Regions from separate parts of the Nitratireductor sp. GZWM139 genome, predicted to be linked through region 4. Evidence: predicted binding sites of a transcription regulator. Region 4 holds the regulator's gene; each other region holds the start of a gene.

Region 1 (3,673 bases), on a different contig from region 4:
TCACGCTGCCGAACTTCCTCTTCGGCTTTCTGCTTGGTGCGGCCACGCTCTATCTGATCCGCGAGCAGGTGGGCTCGCTCGGTTATTTCGAGCGCAGCATGCGGGTTCTCTCGCTGGCGCTTCTCTTCCTCTACGAGCTGGTGCTTTCAGCGTGGCGTGTAGCCATTCTCGTTCTGTCGCCCAAGATGGACATCAAGCCCGGCATTTTTGCCTATCCGCTCAAGGTGGATCGCGATTTCGAGATCACGCTTCTGGCGAACCTGATCACGTTGACGCCGGGCACGCTGTCTGTCGACGTGTCGGAAGACCGCCGTTTCCTCTACGTGCACGCCATCGACTGTTCCGACCCGGATGAACTGCGTCGCGACATCGCCGATGGTTTTGAACGAAAGATCATGGAGGCGTTTCGATGAGCGCCAGTCAAGAATTCCTCGTCTTCGCCGAGTTCGTGGCGCTCGCCCTGCTCAGCCTGTCGTTTCTTCTCACAGTGGTGCGGGTGCTGGTGGGGCCGAGCCTGCCCGACCGGGTTCTTGCTCTCGACATGCTGGTGACGATCGCCATCGGCTTCATCGCCGTCATCGGCATTCGCACGGGCTTCACGCTCTATCTCGACATCGCCATTGCGCTTGGTCTTGTCGGCTTCCTTGCGACGGTGGCGTTTGCGCGCTTCGTGCTCAGCCGCCGCTATGAGCAGGAGTTCGTGAAGCGCGATACGCTGGGCATTTACGGGGACAAGGACCAATGATGGGCGACGTGCTGAACATTCTCACCGGCGCGCTCATGATCATTGGCGCTGCCTTCACGCTGGTGGCGGCCATTGGCATTCTGCGCCTGCCTGACCTTTACACCCGCATGCATGCGGCGTCGAAGGCGGGCACGCTCGGCTCGGGCCTGTTGCTGATCGCCCTGGCGATCTTTGCGCAGGATCAGGCCATCGTCACGCGCGCGCTCGCTGCCGTGGTCTTCTTCCTGCTGACAGCGCCCATTTCCGCGCACCTCCTGGCCAAGGCCGCCTATGCGGCCGGCTACAAGCTCTGGGGTCGTTCGGTGCATGATGAGATGGCGAATGCGGGAGGGGATGCGACCACCCCTGACGCAGAGGCAAGAAGTGACAAAGAATAGTGGAATAATTTTCCGGTAAATCCTTTTTGAGGCATTGCCGGGATGGATTCTACTTATGATGGTCTTTGAAAAGCCTGAAGCCGGCTTTTCCCGGGAAGTGCGGCTTCGGGTACAGGTCCATACCTCACAAGGCATGGCTTCAATACTCAAATTTAATAAGGCGGGCTTAGATATAATTTTCCAGTAAGCTCAATTTTGTCTGATTTTTGGAATGAATTTGATTTTTTTGAGATGAGATAAACAATCGGCTTCTAGTGTCGCCTAGTATAAGACTTAAAAAGTGAGTTGACCGAAAGCAGAAAAGTAATCATAAGATTGCTGCCTCATCGGGAGTCGGGCCAAGAAATGCCAAAAACATCTGGCTCCCTTTAGAGACCTCATGAGTGGCGACTTGAGGTGAGACCAATTTTAATGACGTTGGGGCAAGGTAACGAAATGAACGACGATTCTGTAAAGAACGACAACATGCTTATAGAGCTGACTGCGGACGTTGTTGCCGCGTATGTCAGCAACAATCCGGTTCCCGCATCTGAGCTTTCCAACCTGATCTCTGATGTGCACTCGGCTCTTGGCCGTGTCAGCGGAACGCCTGAGGCGCCGCCGGCCGAGAAGCAGAAGCCGGCCGTCAACCCCAAGCGCTCGGTGCATGAAGACTACATTATCTGTCTCGAAGACGGTAAGAAGTTCAAATCGCTGAAGCGCCACCTGATGACGCATTACGGCATGACGCCGGAGCAGTATCGGGAGAAGTGGGGCCTTGATCCGAACTACCCGATGGTTGCGCCCAGCTACGCGGTTGCCCGCTCGAAGCTGGCCAAGCAGATGGGTTTAGGCCGCAAGCGCAAAGAGACCTAGAGCTTCGGACCGAGAGGCGGCATCCGGTTTTCGGTTGTTCGGCTGCTCTATAAAAGTTTCGATCATCCTTTGTTGCCCGGACGGGCGCAGGGTGATCCAGTGTAACGGCTACGCCGAGATTACACGCTTCAAGGTTCAGGCGTCGCTGGCACAGCGACGCCTGATTTGTTTCAGGGGGGGGCTTTTCCTGTTGCGCAAAATGCGACGCCTCTCATGCGCTTCCGGGAATTCGCCGGACTGTGCGAGCGCCCAGAGAAAATGCTGCGGGCGGATGTGTGGATTTTCTTCGTGCCGGGCATGGTGTTTCCGGCGCCAGGCGTTCCAGGCCCTGTTTTAGAGCGATGTGTCGGTTGAGATCATAGCTCCAGTGCCCGCGCACACCCTTCAGGCGCTCTCTTTCGATCAGACGCTTCAGGCGCTGAACGACAGCGGCGCGTTCTGCCCCTTCTGTCTGTAGCGCTTTGGCAAGATCGATGCCGCCAATGAGGAACAGTGCTGCCGTTTGCCGTGACAGTTCATGGCGTTTTCTCTTTTCTTCAAGGAACTCAAGGCGTTCTTGCTTCATCGCGGTCATGGTCGATCCCTGTCTTGATTTGGGGTGACTATGAGGGCGCGCGGCACGGGCGGGGATAAACCTGTGTTGGAAAAACGGTTCCTCAGAATTTTTATGTCTGTATTTCAATATCTTGATTGATCGATGGGGAAATATCGTTCCCTCTTTGTTCGCTTTGGTGGCTGTGTAGGGTATAAGAATTTATTCCTCTTTTTTGGGAAGGGATAATGCCTGTGCTTTCAAATTCCACCAAACCGCCGCAAGACGCAGCCGAGCCGGAAGGAGTGTCCGAGGAGACCGAGCGTCCGGCATTGGCGCGGCGCTTGAGCCCCGTCACCGAAGAGCGGCTGGGCGACGTCTGCGAATGCGTCATCGATATCCTCGCAGCGCTGTTCAATGTGAGCGGGCGCGAGCTGCGCGAGGCCCGTCGGTCATCCACCAGCGTGACGCGGGTGCGCCAGATCGGCATGTATGTCGCGCATGTTGTGCTTGGGTTGAACATGACCGAGGTCGGGCGTGGCTTCGGGCGTGACCGGACCACGGTTCAATATGCGTGCCATCTGATCGAGGACATGCGCGACGATGAAGAATTCGACCGGATCGTGCTGATGACGGAGCGGATCACCTCGGCTGCGTTTCGCAATATGGAGGTGCGCTGAGATGGCGGTGATGAAGGACGATGTGCGTCAGCGCCGTGAATTTCAGAGGGCGTTGAGGTTTCTGCAGAAGGGGCCCGCCTGGCTTCAGCGCGGGGCGAAGACGGGGGCGGTGCTTCTGGATGGCGGAGAGCGGGGAACGATCTCGATCGCGCGAGATGTGCTGGAAAGGCTGAGCCGTGATGATCTGGTCTCTCGTGATGGGGAACGGGTGAAGCTGACGCAGGCGGGAAGCGCACATGCGTGCAGGCTTGGCGCGCGTGAGGAACCTTTTCGCAGGCAGCACTGGGAGCTCGAACAGCGAAGCTTTGGCGAGGGGCTGGAGCGTGAAGTGGTGTCGGCGACATTGAGCGAATCGCCGCTCGCCCAGCTTGCCCGCCGGCGGGCGCGCAATGGCCAGCCATTTCTGAACCAGGCGGAGTTCGATGCGGGGGAAAGGCTGCGCGCAGACTATACGCGCGGGCAGATCATGCCGCGGATGAGCGCC
Region 2 (3,673 bases), on a different contig from region 4:
GCAGCGGCCCCGAAATGCGCGCCTGATAATCCGTCTGGCAGCGCGGGCCGCGCCGGCAGCGATGCCCCGGCTCCCCGGCCATGCCGCAACGGCACGGGTTCATGGCCGCAACAAGCTGAATACGCGCCGGATAGCTGACCCGGTGATTTGCGCGCGCGATCACGCATTCGGCGGTTTCCAGCGGCTGGCGCAGCGAATCCAGAACCTGCGGTGAAAACTCCGGCAACTCGTCCAGAAACAGAACCCCGTGATGCGCCAGCGAAGCCTCGCCGGGACGCGCCTTCAATCCGCCGCCCACGATGGCCGCCATGGAGGCCGAGTGATGCGGCGCGCGAAACGGACGCTGATCAGTGAGCTTGCCCTCCGCCAGTTCCCCGGCAATGGAAGCGATCATGGAGACTTCCAGCAATTCGCGCGGAGACAGGGGCGGCAGAATGGATGGCAGGCGCTGCGCCAGCATCGACTTGCCTGCGCCGGGCGGACCATTCATCAGAAGATTGTGCCCGCCTGCAGCTGCCACCTCCAGAACCCGCTTGGCCCCCTCCTGCCCTTTGATGTCGGCAAGATCCGGCAATCTGACCGGCGGCGGCCCGAGAGCCGGCTCCGGGCGGCTCATCACCTGGCTACCCTTGAAATGATTGGCGAGCGCGATGAGGCTGCGCGGCGCGAGAATGTCGAGATCCGCGCTGGCCCACGCGGCCTCCGCGCCGCAGGCATGCGGGCAGATCAGGCCGCGCCCCATCGCATTCGCCCCGATGGCCGCCGGCAGAACACCGTTCACCGCCGCCACCGTGCCATCGAGAGAAAGTTCTCCTAGCACGACATAGCCAGCTAATGAATCGCCGGGAATCGCGCCGAGAGCGGCCATGAGACCCAGCGCAATCGGCAAATCGTAATGGCTGCCCTCTTTGGGCAGGTCCGCAGGTGCGAGGTTGATCGTCACCTTCTTGGGCGGCATGGAAAGGCCCGACGCGTGAAGCGCAGCCTGCACCCGCTCCCGGCTTTCCGCGACGGCCTTGTCGGCCAGCCCGACGATCTGCATCCCCATCTTGCCGGGAGCCACCATCACCTGCACCTCGACAGGCACAGCCTCCACGCCCTGAAATGCCACAGTGCTCACATGCGAAACCATGTGCTCTCCCCCTGCGCACGCCCGGCATTGCAGCCAGAACACGAGTTCCAATCCCCTTGCAACCGCATTGAAGCAGCTTCAGGCGATCAGATCAAGAACATTGAGAGAACAACCTAACGCAAAGGTTGTCGGCAGGTTGCAGAGAGTTGTGCCGGGAGAACAGATCGGGGCGAGCGCAAACGCAGCCCGCCCCTTAAACCTGATGCATGATGCAGCGGTCAGACTGCGGCGCAGCGCGCCTCGACGGCATCCCAGAACAGCGCGGCAATATCCGCGCCGCCGAATTTCTTGACCTCGCGGAGGCCCGTCGGAGAGGTCACATTGATCTCCGTCAGCCAGTCACCGATGACATCGATGCCAACCAGCGTGAAACCGCGCTCGCGCAGCGACGGCCCGATGCGCGCGCAGATCTCGCGCTCGCGATCCGTCAGTTCCGCATGTTCGGCGCGGCCGCCCACATGCATGTTGGAGCGCGAATCGTGCTCGGCCGGCACACGGTTGATCGCGCCAACCGGCTCACCCTCAATGAGGATGATGCGCTTGTCGCCGCCACGCACCTCTTTCAGGTAGCGCTGCACGATGAAGGGCTCGCGGAACGCTTCCATGAACATTTCCAGAAGCGAGGCCAGATTGCGGTCTCCCTCCTTGAGGTGGAAGATGCCGGCGCCGCCATTGCCGTAGAGCGGCTTGACGATGATGTCGCCATGCTTCCTGCGGAAATCATCGACCTCGCGCGGATCGCGGGTGATCAGCGTTTCCGGCATCAGGTCGGCGAATTCCGTCACGAAGATCTTTTCCGGGCTGTTGCGCACCCAGGCCGGATCATTGACCACGAGCGTCTTCGGGTGAATGCGCTCCAGAATATGCGTCGTGGTGATGTAATTCATGTCGAAGGGCGGATCCTGGCGCAGAAGCACCACATCCAGCTCCGAAAGGTCCGTGCGCTGCGGCTCGCCGAGCGTGAAGTGGTTGCCCTCCTCATCGCGCACCTCAAGCGTCTCGGCCCAGGCGATGACCTTGCCATCGGCCATGGAGAGACGATCCGGCGTGTAGTGCCAGAGCGCATGGCCCCGCCTCTGCGCTTCCAGAGCGAGCGCGAAGCTGGTGTCGCCGGCAATCGAAATGGTGGAGATATGGTCCATCTGGACCGCGACTTTCAGGGACATGGAAAGAGCTCCGGAGGGGACTGTTGTGCGGCAGATGACGGCCCGCGCATGCTTCTGTCAAGCTGTGGATGCCGCACAGACGTCACGCCGCGCCGTCGATGAACAAAAGACTGTTCACGATAACGTTATATTGGATACGATTCATAAACACTTTGCGTCCACTGTTCGGCGCATCGAGAACAAGATCGCCCGCATAACGGAGTTTCGATGCAGCCGGCGCCCGCACAAGCACGGACGATAACGGCGGACCAGTCCGACTTTGCCTTCACCGATGCGTTGACGGGCCTCGGAAACATGCGCCGATTCTTCGACAAGATCGACCGGCTGATCGAGGAACGCGCGGACGATCCCGCTCCTTTCGCCATCGGCGTTCTGGATCTCGATGGCTTCAAGCCGATCAACGACCTTTTTGGCCGCGCCGCGGGCGATGAAATCCTGCAGCAGGTGGCCATGCGGCTGCGCGCCGCGATGGATACGCACTCCACGGTCACCCGCATCGGCGCAGACGAATTCGCCTTTCTGTTCCCGCTGGTCTTCAGCGAGGAGGCCGCGCGCGAGAAGACACGGCTTCTGATCGAAATTCTCTCCGCCCCCTATGATGTCGGCCACCGCACCGCGCGGCTTTCGGCGTCTGCCGGCTGTTCCCTCTATTACTCCGAGGAAGAGACAGGCGAGGTTCTGCTCAACAAGGCGGAAACCGCGCTCTATCAGGCCAAGCGCACGGGGCGCGGCGCAGTCGTGGTCTACACCCGCGAGATGGAAGAGGCCGCCAAGCGCGTAACCCATATCGAGCAGGCCCTGCGCCGGGCGGTCGCCGCCGGCGAGGTGGAGCCGCATTTCCAGCCGATCGTCGATCTGGAAACCCGCCGCACGGTGGGCTTCGAGACGCTGGCGCGCTGGACCGACCGGGATCTGGGACCGGTTTCGCCGGGCATATTCATTCCCATCGCCGAGGAACGCGGCATCATCGGCCCGTTATCGCAGCTGGTGCTGCGCAAGGCCACGGAAGCCGCGCGCGACTGGCCGGAGGATCTGTTCCTCTCGTTCAACCTGTCGCCGTCTCAACTGGTCGATCACAATACCGGCCTGCAGATTCTCTCCATTCTCGAACAGACGGGCTTCGATCCGCGCCGGCTGGAGATCGAGATCACCGAAACGGGCCTGATGAACGACCCTGCCTCCGCACAGCGCATCGTTGAGGATCTGCGGCGGGTTGGCATTCGCGTTTCGCTGGATGATTTCGGCACCGGACAGTCGAGCCTTGGCCGGCTGCGCGAGTTCCATTTCGACAAGCTCAAGATCGACCGCGCCTTCGTCGCCTCGATCCTGGAAGACCGGCCGTCCGAACACATCATCCGCGCCATTCTCGCCATGT
Region 3 (3,673 bases), on a different contig from region 4:
ACCCATTCGAGCAGTTTGGAGGCTTCCTGCGGGTTTTCTGCAAGCCAGTGGTCGAACGGATCGCGGATCGCGTTTTCGACGATGCGGGTTGCCGCAGCCGTCGCCAGCTTGTCCTTGGTCTGGCCGACGAATTCCGGTTCGCGCACGAACACGGAAAGCATGCCGGCGGCCGAGATCATCACGTCTTCGGAGGTGATGATGGACGCGCGCTTGTTGCCGGTCAGCTCCGCATAGCCGCGCAGGCCGCGCAGGAGCGCGTTGCGGAAACCGCTTTCGTGGGTTCCGCCCTCGGGCGTCGGCACGGTGTTACAATAGGAGTTGAGCATGGCGTCGCCGCCATACCAGGTGATCGCCCATTCCACGGCGCCATGACCGGTGGTCTTTTCGCTGCGGCCGGAGAAAATCTCCTTGGTGACCTGGAACTGCCCGTCGAGCGAAGCGGCCAGATAGTCCTTGAGACCACCGGGGAAGTGGAAGGTCGCCTTTTCGGGCGTCTCGTCCTTCTCGCCGATCAGGGAAGGGGCGCAAATCCAGCGGATTTCCACGCCGCCGAACAGATAGGCCTTGGAGCGGGCCATCTTGTAGAGCCGCGCGGGCTCGAACTTCGCGCCCTTGCCAAAGATTTCTTCGTCCGGCTTGAAGCGCACCTTGGTGCCGCGCCGGTTGTGCACGTCGCCGAGCTTCTCCAGTCCGCCCTGCGGCAGGCCGCGCGAAAAAGTCTGGCGGAAGAGCTGGCGATTGCGGGCAACCTCCACCTGAAGGAGTTCGGACAGGGCGTTGACCACGGACACGCCAACGCCGTGCAGGCCGCCGGAGGTCTCGTAGACCTTGGAATCGAACTTACCGCCGGCATGCAGCGTCGTCATGATGACTTCGAGCGCCGACTTGTCCTTGAACTTGGGGTGCGGATCGACCGGAATGCCGCGACCGTTATCGGTGACGGAGAGATAGCCTTCCTCGTCGAGTTCCACTTCGATGAAGGTGGCGTGGCCGGCCACCGCCTCATCCATGGAGTTGTCGATAACTTCGGCGAACAGGTGGTGCAGCGCCTTGTCGTCGGTGCCGCCGATATACATGCCGGGACGGCGACGAACGGGCTCCAGACCTTCCAGAACCTCAATGTCGGCCGCACTGTAGCCGTCGCCCGACGGGGCGGGCGATGCAGATGGCGCGGGACGCGCAGCGGGCTTGCGCTGAGGCGCTGCCGGCTCGGGCGTTTTCGCACGTTCCACATTGGCAGGCGTCCCGGCGGCAGGCATTCCGGCGAAGAGGTCGTTGTTGTCGTCCATGAAGCGTGTTGTTTCCTGTCCGCGAATCAGCCCGCAGTTTGCCATGGTTTGCAAGGCAAAGCGAAGCCTGTTCCGGTTCCGTTCGGAGTGTGTGGACGACGCTTTACCAGAAAGCGAGGGCGCGCGCCAAGAGGTGCGCGGCAATTGAGGCGATCATCTCCCCAGCTTGGGGAGATGATCCGTTTCATTGTGGTCAGCTTGCCAGCGCTTCAATGGGCGGGCAGGCGCAGACCAGATTGCGGTCGCCACCCACATTGTCGACGCGCGAGACGGGCGGCCAGTATTTGGACGCTGCCTCGAGCGAACCTTCGGGGAAGGCGGCTTCCCTGCGGCTATAGGGATGCGTCCAGTCGTCACCCATCAGCTCCATGGCGGTGTGCGGCGCGTTGGCGAGCGGATTGTCATCCTTCGGCCATTCGCCCTTTTCCACCCGCGCAGCTTCTTCGGCGATGGAGATCATCGCCTGGCAGAAGCGGTCGACTTCGCTCTTCGGCTCCGACTCCGTCGGCTCCACCATCAGCGTGCCCGCAACGGGGAAGCTCATGGTCGGGGCGTGGAAGCCATAGTCGATGAGCCGCTTGGCGATGTCGTCGACGGTGATGCCGGCGCGATCCTTGAACACCCGCGTGTCGAGAATGCACTCATGCGCAACACGGTCGTTGCGGCCCTTGTAAAGCACCGGGTAGTGTTCCTTCAGGCTGTGGGCGATGTAGTTGGCGTTGAGGATTGCCATTTCCGTCGCCCGCTTGAGGCCGTCGCCGCCCATCATGCGGATATACATCCATGTGATCGGCAGGATCGACGCGCTGCCATAGGGGGCTGCGGCCACCGCATGGCTGCTGCCGAGCGCCACATGTCCCGGCACGAACGGCTTCAGATGCGCCTTGACGCCGATCGGGCCAACGCCCGGTCCGCCGCCGCCATGGGGAATGCAGAAGGTCTTGTGCAGGTTCAGGTGGCAGACATCCGCTCCCAGATCGCCCGGACGGGCAAGTCCGACCATCGCGTTGAGATTGGCGCCGTCGAAATAGACCTGGCCGCCGTGTTCGTGGATCACCGCGCACATGTCGCGCACGCCTTCCTCGAACACGCCGTGGGTCGACGGGTAGGTCAGCATCAGCGCCGCCAGCTTGTCGGCGTGCTCTTCCGCCTTCGCCTTCAGGTCGTCCTGATCGATATTGCCATCTTCCGTGCAGCGCACGACCACCACCCGCATGCCGGCCATGGAGGCGGACGCCGGGTTGGTGCCATGGGCGGAGGAGGGGATGAGGCAGATATCGCGGTCACCTTCGCCGCGCTCGGCGTGATAGCGGCGGATGGCCAGGAGACCGGCATATTCGCCCTGGCTACCGGCATTGGGCTGCAGCGAAACTGCGTCGAAGCCGGTGATTTCCGAGAGCCAGCGGTCCAGATCGTCGATCATGCGACGATAACCCACCGTGTGCTCCGGCGGAGCGAAGGGGTGAAGGCCACCCACTTCCGGCCAGCTCACGGGCATCATCTCGGCAGCGGCGTTGAGCTTCATGGTGCAGGAGCCAAGCGGGATCATGGCGCGGTCGAGCGCAAGATCCTTGTCGGCGAGCCTGCGCAGGAAGCGCATCATTTCCGTTTCCGAGCGGTGCGAGTGGAAATCCGGCTGCGTGAGGAAGCCTTCGCCGCGCGCTGCGGCCGGGGCAAGGCGCGGTGCGCTTTCCGGCACGGTGGCGCCGAACAGGGCTGCCAGTGCGGCCAGATCGTCTTCGGTCGTCGTCTCGTCGAAGGCGACGCTGACGCGGTCCGCGTCGAGAACGCGCACAAGCCGGCCCTCGGCCTCGGCTCCGGCCGCGATCTCCTGCGCCTTGCCGGGAACGGTGACGGTGACCGTGTCGAAGATGACATCGCCTGCAAGCGAAAGGCCGGCAGCCTTGAGGCCCGCATGGAAGCGGGCTGCGCGCTCATGCACCTGCTCGGCAATTGCAGCGAGCCCTTCCGGGCCATGCCAGATGGCAAAGGCTGCGGCCATGTTGGCAAGCAGCGCCTGCGCGGTGCAGATGTTGGAGGTCGCCTTGTCGCGGCGGATGTGCTGCTCGCGGGTCTGCAGCGCCAGACGGTAGCCCGGACGGCCATGCGCATCGACCGACTGGCCGACGAGACGGCCGGGCATGAGGCGCGTCAGCTTGTCCGATACGGCGCAATAGGCCGCGTGCGGACCGCCAAAGCCCATTGGCACGCCATAGCGCTGCATCGAGCCAACGGCGATTTCCGCGCCGAGCGCTGCCGGCGTTTCGCTCAACAACAGGCCGAGCGGGTCGGCCACCATGATGACGATGGCGCCCTTGTCCTTTGCCTCGGCGATCAGCGCGCCGTGGTCGCCATGAACACCGTAGGTGTCGGTCCACGGAACG
Region 4 (3,673 bases):
CGCTTCCACATCGGAGGCCGGCCAGCGGCGCTCCATCAACTGCTCGCGCGCGGTCTGCGGATCGGGCGCGTGACGGATGAGCTTGATCACCTCGTCGATATTGGCAACGGCAATCGCCAGGCCAACGAGGACGTGCGCGCGCTCGCGCGCCTTGCGCAGCAGGTACTTGGTGCGCCGGCTGACCACTTCCTCGCGGAAGTATACAAAGGCCTGGAGCAGATCAAGCAGGTTCATCTGTTCCGGCTTGCCGCCGTTGAGCGCCACCATGTTGGCGCCAAAGGAGGTCTGAAGCGGCGTGAAGCGGTAAAGCTGGTTCAGCACCACATCGGCAACGGCGTCGCGCTTCAGCTCGACCACGACGCGGTAACCCTGACGGTCACTCTCGTCGCGAATGTCGGAAATGCCTTCAATGCGCTTGTCGCGGACCAGCTCGGCCATCTTTTCGATCATCGACGCCTTGTTCACCTGATAGGGAACTTCGGTGATGATGATGGCTTCGCGATCATTGCGCGCCGGCTCGATCGAGACCTTGCCGCGCATGAGGATCGAGCCGCGGCCCGTCTCATAGGCGCTGCGAATGCCCGAACGGCCGAGAATCAGGCCGCCGGTCGGGAAATCGGGACCGGGAATGATCTCCTGCAACTGCGGCAGGCCGAGTGCGGGGTTCTCGATCAGCGCCACGCAGCCATTGATGACTTCGACCAGATTGTGCGGCGGAATGTTCGTCGCCATGCCGACGGCGATACCACCCGAACCATTGACCAGAAGGTTCGGATAGCGCGCCGGAAGCACGCGCGGCTCGCTGGAGGAGCCGTCATAGGTGTCCTGAAAATCGACCGTGTCCTTGTCGATGTCTTCCAGGAGCTCATGCGCGCCCTTGGTGAGACGCGACTCGGTGTAACGCATTGCCGCCGGCGGATCGCCGTCGATGGAGCCGAAATTGCCCTGCCCGTCGACCAGCGGCAGGCGCATGGACCAGTTCTGCGCCATACGCACCAAGGCGTCGTAGATGGCGGCATCGCCGTGCGGGTGATACTTACCCATCACGTCGGCAACAGGACGGGCCGATTTCACATATTTGCGGTTCCAGTGGTAACCGCTCTCATGGGATGCATAGAGAATGCGCCGATGCACCGGCTTCAGACCATCGCGTGCATCCGGCAGGGCGCGGCTCACGATCACGCTCATCGCATAATCGAGATAAGAGCGCTGCATCTCCTCGACAATGGAAATCGGCTCGATTTCGTCGGGCTCGCCCGATCCGTTCGGCGTCGTCTGGTCAGTCAAAACGTGTCACATTCTTAATGAGGAATCACATACTCTTTATATATGAGCCGTCAGCGATTCTCCAATTGAGCATCCGTTTTTGATGACGGAAATCCAACGCAATTTCAGGCGCATACGAACCTCCTGGGGATGAGCGCCTTGACAAATTGCCGCAGGAAGCGAGCCTGCGTGAAGAATGAGGGCTTTTCCCTCGCATCCAAGCTGGGCTAGAGAGGCCGCAAGGAGAACCCGATGCCTGGTTACGATACCGTTTTCAACGCCTTCGTCACATTGCTGGTAACCGTCGATCCGCCAGGGCTTGCGCCGCTCTTTCTGGCGCTGACAGCGGGCATGAACCGCTCGGAGCGCAATCAGGTGGCCGTGCGCGCAGCCGTCATCGGATTCGCCGTTCTGGCCCTGTTCGGCGTCGCTGGCAGCGCCATTCTGGCCGTGTTCGGCATCACGCTTCCCGCCTTCCGCGTGGCAGGCGGCCTGCTTCTGTTCTTCATCGCCTTCGAGATGATCTTCGAGCGCCGCCAGGAGCGCCACGAAAAGAGCGCCGAGCGCGCGATCACGCGCGACATGATCCGCAACATCGCCGCCTTCCCGCTGGCCATTCCGCTGATCGCGGGTCCCGGCGCCATCTCGGCCACCGTGCTTCTTTCGGGCGAGTTCAATTCAATTCTTGGCACCATTGCGCTGCTCGGCATCCTGCTTGGAACGATCCTCCTCACCTATGCCGTTTTCACGCTGGCGGAGCGCGTGGACCGCTTTCTGGGCGAAACGGGACGCTCCATCCTGACGCGCCTCCTGGGCGTCATTCTGGCAGCCCTCGCGGTCCAGTTCGTGGCAGACGGAGCCAAGGCGCTTTTCGCTGCGCCATAGGCGCTGCAACCGGACGGTTGCGGAACACAACTGGAACATATAGAGTATGTTCTGGTTTTGTTTTTAACTGATTCTCGGTGGCGCCCATGCTGACCCGCAAGCAGCACGAACTTCTTCTGTTCATCCATGAACGACTGAAGGAGACCGGAATCCCGCCCTCCTTCGATGAAATGAAGGAGGCGCTCGACCTCGCCTCCAAGTCCGGCATTCACCGGCTGATCACGGCTCTGGAGGAGCGCGGCTTCATTCGCCGGCTCCCGAACAGGGCGCGTGCGCTGGAGGTTCTGCGGCTTCCCGATTCCATCGCGCCGGGCCTCAATTCCGCCGCGCGCGGCTTTTCGCCAAGCGTTATCGAGGGCAGCCTCGGCAAGACGCCCGCGCCAGCGGCCTCCAAGCCTGCCGCCAGCAATGATGACGCGCTTTCCGGCGTCGTTTCCGTGCCTGTCATGGGCCGCATCGCTGCCGGTGTCCCCATCGACGCCATTCAGCACCAGACCCATTCCATCGCGGTTCCGCCGGACATGCTGACCGGTGGCGATCACTACGCGCTTGAGGTCAAGGGCGACTCGATGATCGATGCGGGCATTTTCGATGGCGACACGGTGATCATCCGCGAGACGCAGACCGCCAATCCCGGCGAGATCGTCGTGGCGCTGGTGGATCAGGAGGAAGCAACGCTGAAGCGCTTCCGCCGCAAGGGCGCATCGATTGCCCTTGAAGCCGCCAATCCGGCTTACGAAACCCGTATCTTCGGCCCCGACCGCGTCAAGGTGCAGGGTCGCCTCGTCGGCCTGATGCGCCGCTACTGAGTTTAAGACTATCCGGGGCGGCTTCAGGCATGCCCCGGCTCCGATGCCATCCGGCATCCAGAATGCGCGCTCTTTTCAAGCTCCGCGTCGGTTCAGCTAACATCGTCCGGGAAGAGCGCCTGGAAGACATGCGGAAGCATCTCGGGGAGGTCTTCCGCAATCAGGCCCCGGCCAAACATCCCGCCAGCCTCTGCATGCAGCCACACGCCGGCTGATGCCGCCTCGAAGACCGGCATGCCCTGCGCCAGAAGGCTGGCCACAATCCCGCACAGAACATCGCCAGAGCCCGCCGTCGCCAGGAAACGCGATCCGTTGGTGTTAATCGCGGCGCGCCCGTCCGGGCAGGCGACGACCGTGTCCGCCCCCTTCAGGATGATCACCGCTCCTGAGCGCTCTGCCGCTGCGCGCGCACGCTCCACCTTGGACATGGAAGCATCGGCCGCGAGATCGCCGAAGAGGCGCGCGAATTCACCGTCATGCGGCGTCAGCACGGTCGCTACGGCAGAGCTTCTCACGGCCTCGAAGAGCGTATCGGGCGCATCGGCAAAGGCGGTGATGGCGTCGGCATCCAGCACCAGCCCTTTCAGCCCTTCATCGCGCTCCAGAAAACCCAGCGCGAAGCTGCGCGTGCGCTCGCCTGTGCCGGCTGCCGGGCCGAGAACAGCGGCTGTCGGTTTTCGCTCATCGAGGAAGGCGATGAGTTCATCCACTGC

Evidence for each region. Region 4 encodes LexA, which represses DNA repair genes until DNA is damaged. Its sites were predicted from a motif close to TGTTCNNNNTGTGTTCNG; they were not measured.
Region 1: the regulator LexA is predicted to act here: its motif matches at 2,687-2,704, upstream of NDI72_RS01000 (cytoplasmic protein).
Region 2: the regulator LexA is predicted to act here: its motif matches at 1,226-1,243, upstream of NDI72_RS13115 (YifB family Mg chelatase-like AAA ATPase).
Region 3: the regulator LexA is predicted to act here: its motif matches at 1,358-1,375, upstream of parE (DNA topoisomerase IV subunit B).

Annotation. Positions count from the first base shown of each region.
Region 1 is NZ_JAMQML010000001.1:215,733-219,405, forward strand. Features, by position in the region: gene NDI72_RS00980 (Na+/H+ antiporter subunit E) at 1-413, shown strand, start outside; gene NDI72_RS00985 (cation:proton antiporter) at 410-745, shown strand; gene mnhG (monovalent cation/H(+) antiporter subunit G) at 745-1,122, shown strand; gene NDI72_RS00995 (Ros/MucR family transcriptional regulator) at 1,558-1,977, shown strand; gene NDI72_RS01000 (cytoplasmic protein) at 2,189-2,551, opposite strand; gene NDI72_RS01005 (helix-turn-helix domain-containing protein) at 2,758-3,189, shown strand; gene NDI72_RS01010 (DUF6456 domain-containing protein) at 3,191-3,673, shown strand, end outside.
Region 2 is NZ_JAMQML010000009.1:171,143-174,815, reverse strand. Features, by position in the region: gene NDI72_RS13115 (YifB family Mg chelatase-like AAA ATPase) at 1-1,132, opposite strand, end outside; gene gshB (glutathione synthase) at 1,351-2,298, opposite strand; gene NDI72_RS13105 (putative bifunctional diguanylate cyclase/phosphodiesterase) at 2,506-3,673, shown strand, end outside.
Region 3 is NZ_JAMQML010000012.1:23,437-27,109, reverse strand. Features, by position in the region: gene parE (DNA topoisomerase IV subunit B) at 1-1,289, opposite strand, end outside; gene gcvP (aminomethyl-transferring glycine dehydrogenase) at 1,483-3,673, opposite strand, start outside.
Region 4 is NZ_JAMQML010000013.1:26,775-30,447, reverse strand. Features, by position in the region: gene gyrA (DNA gyrase subunit A) at 1-1,287, opposite strand, end outside; gene NDI72_RS15820 (MarC family protein) at 1,519-2,151, shown strand; gene lexA (transcriptional repressor LexA) at 2,238-2,960, shown strand; gene NDI72_RS15810 (NAD(P)H-hydrate dehydratase) at 3,053-3,673, opposite strand, start outside.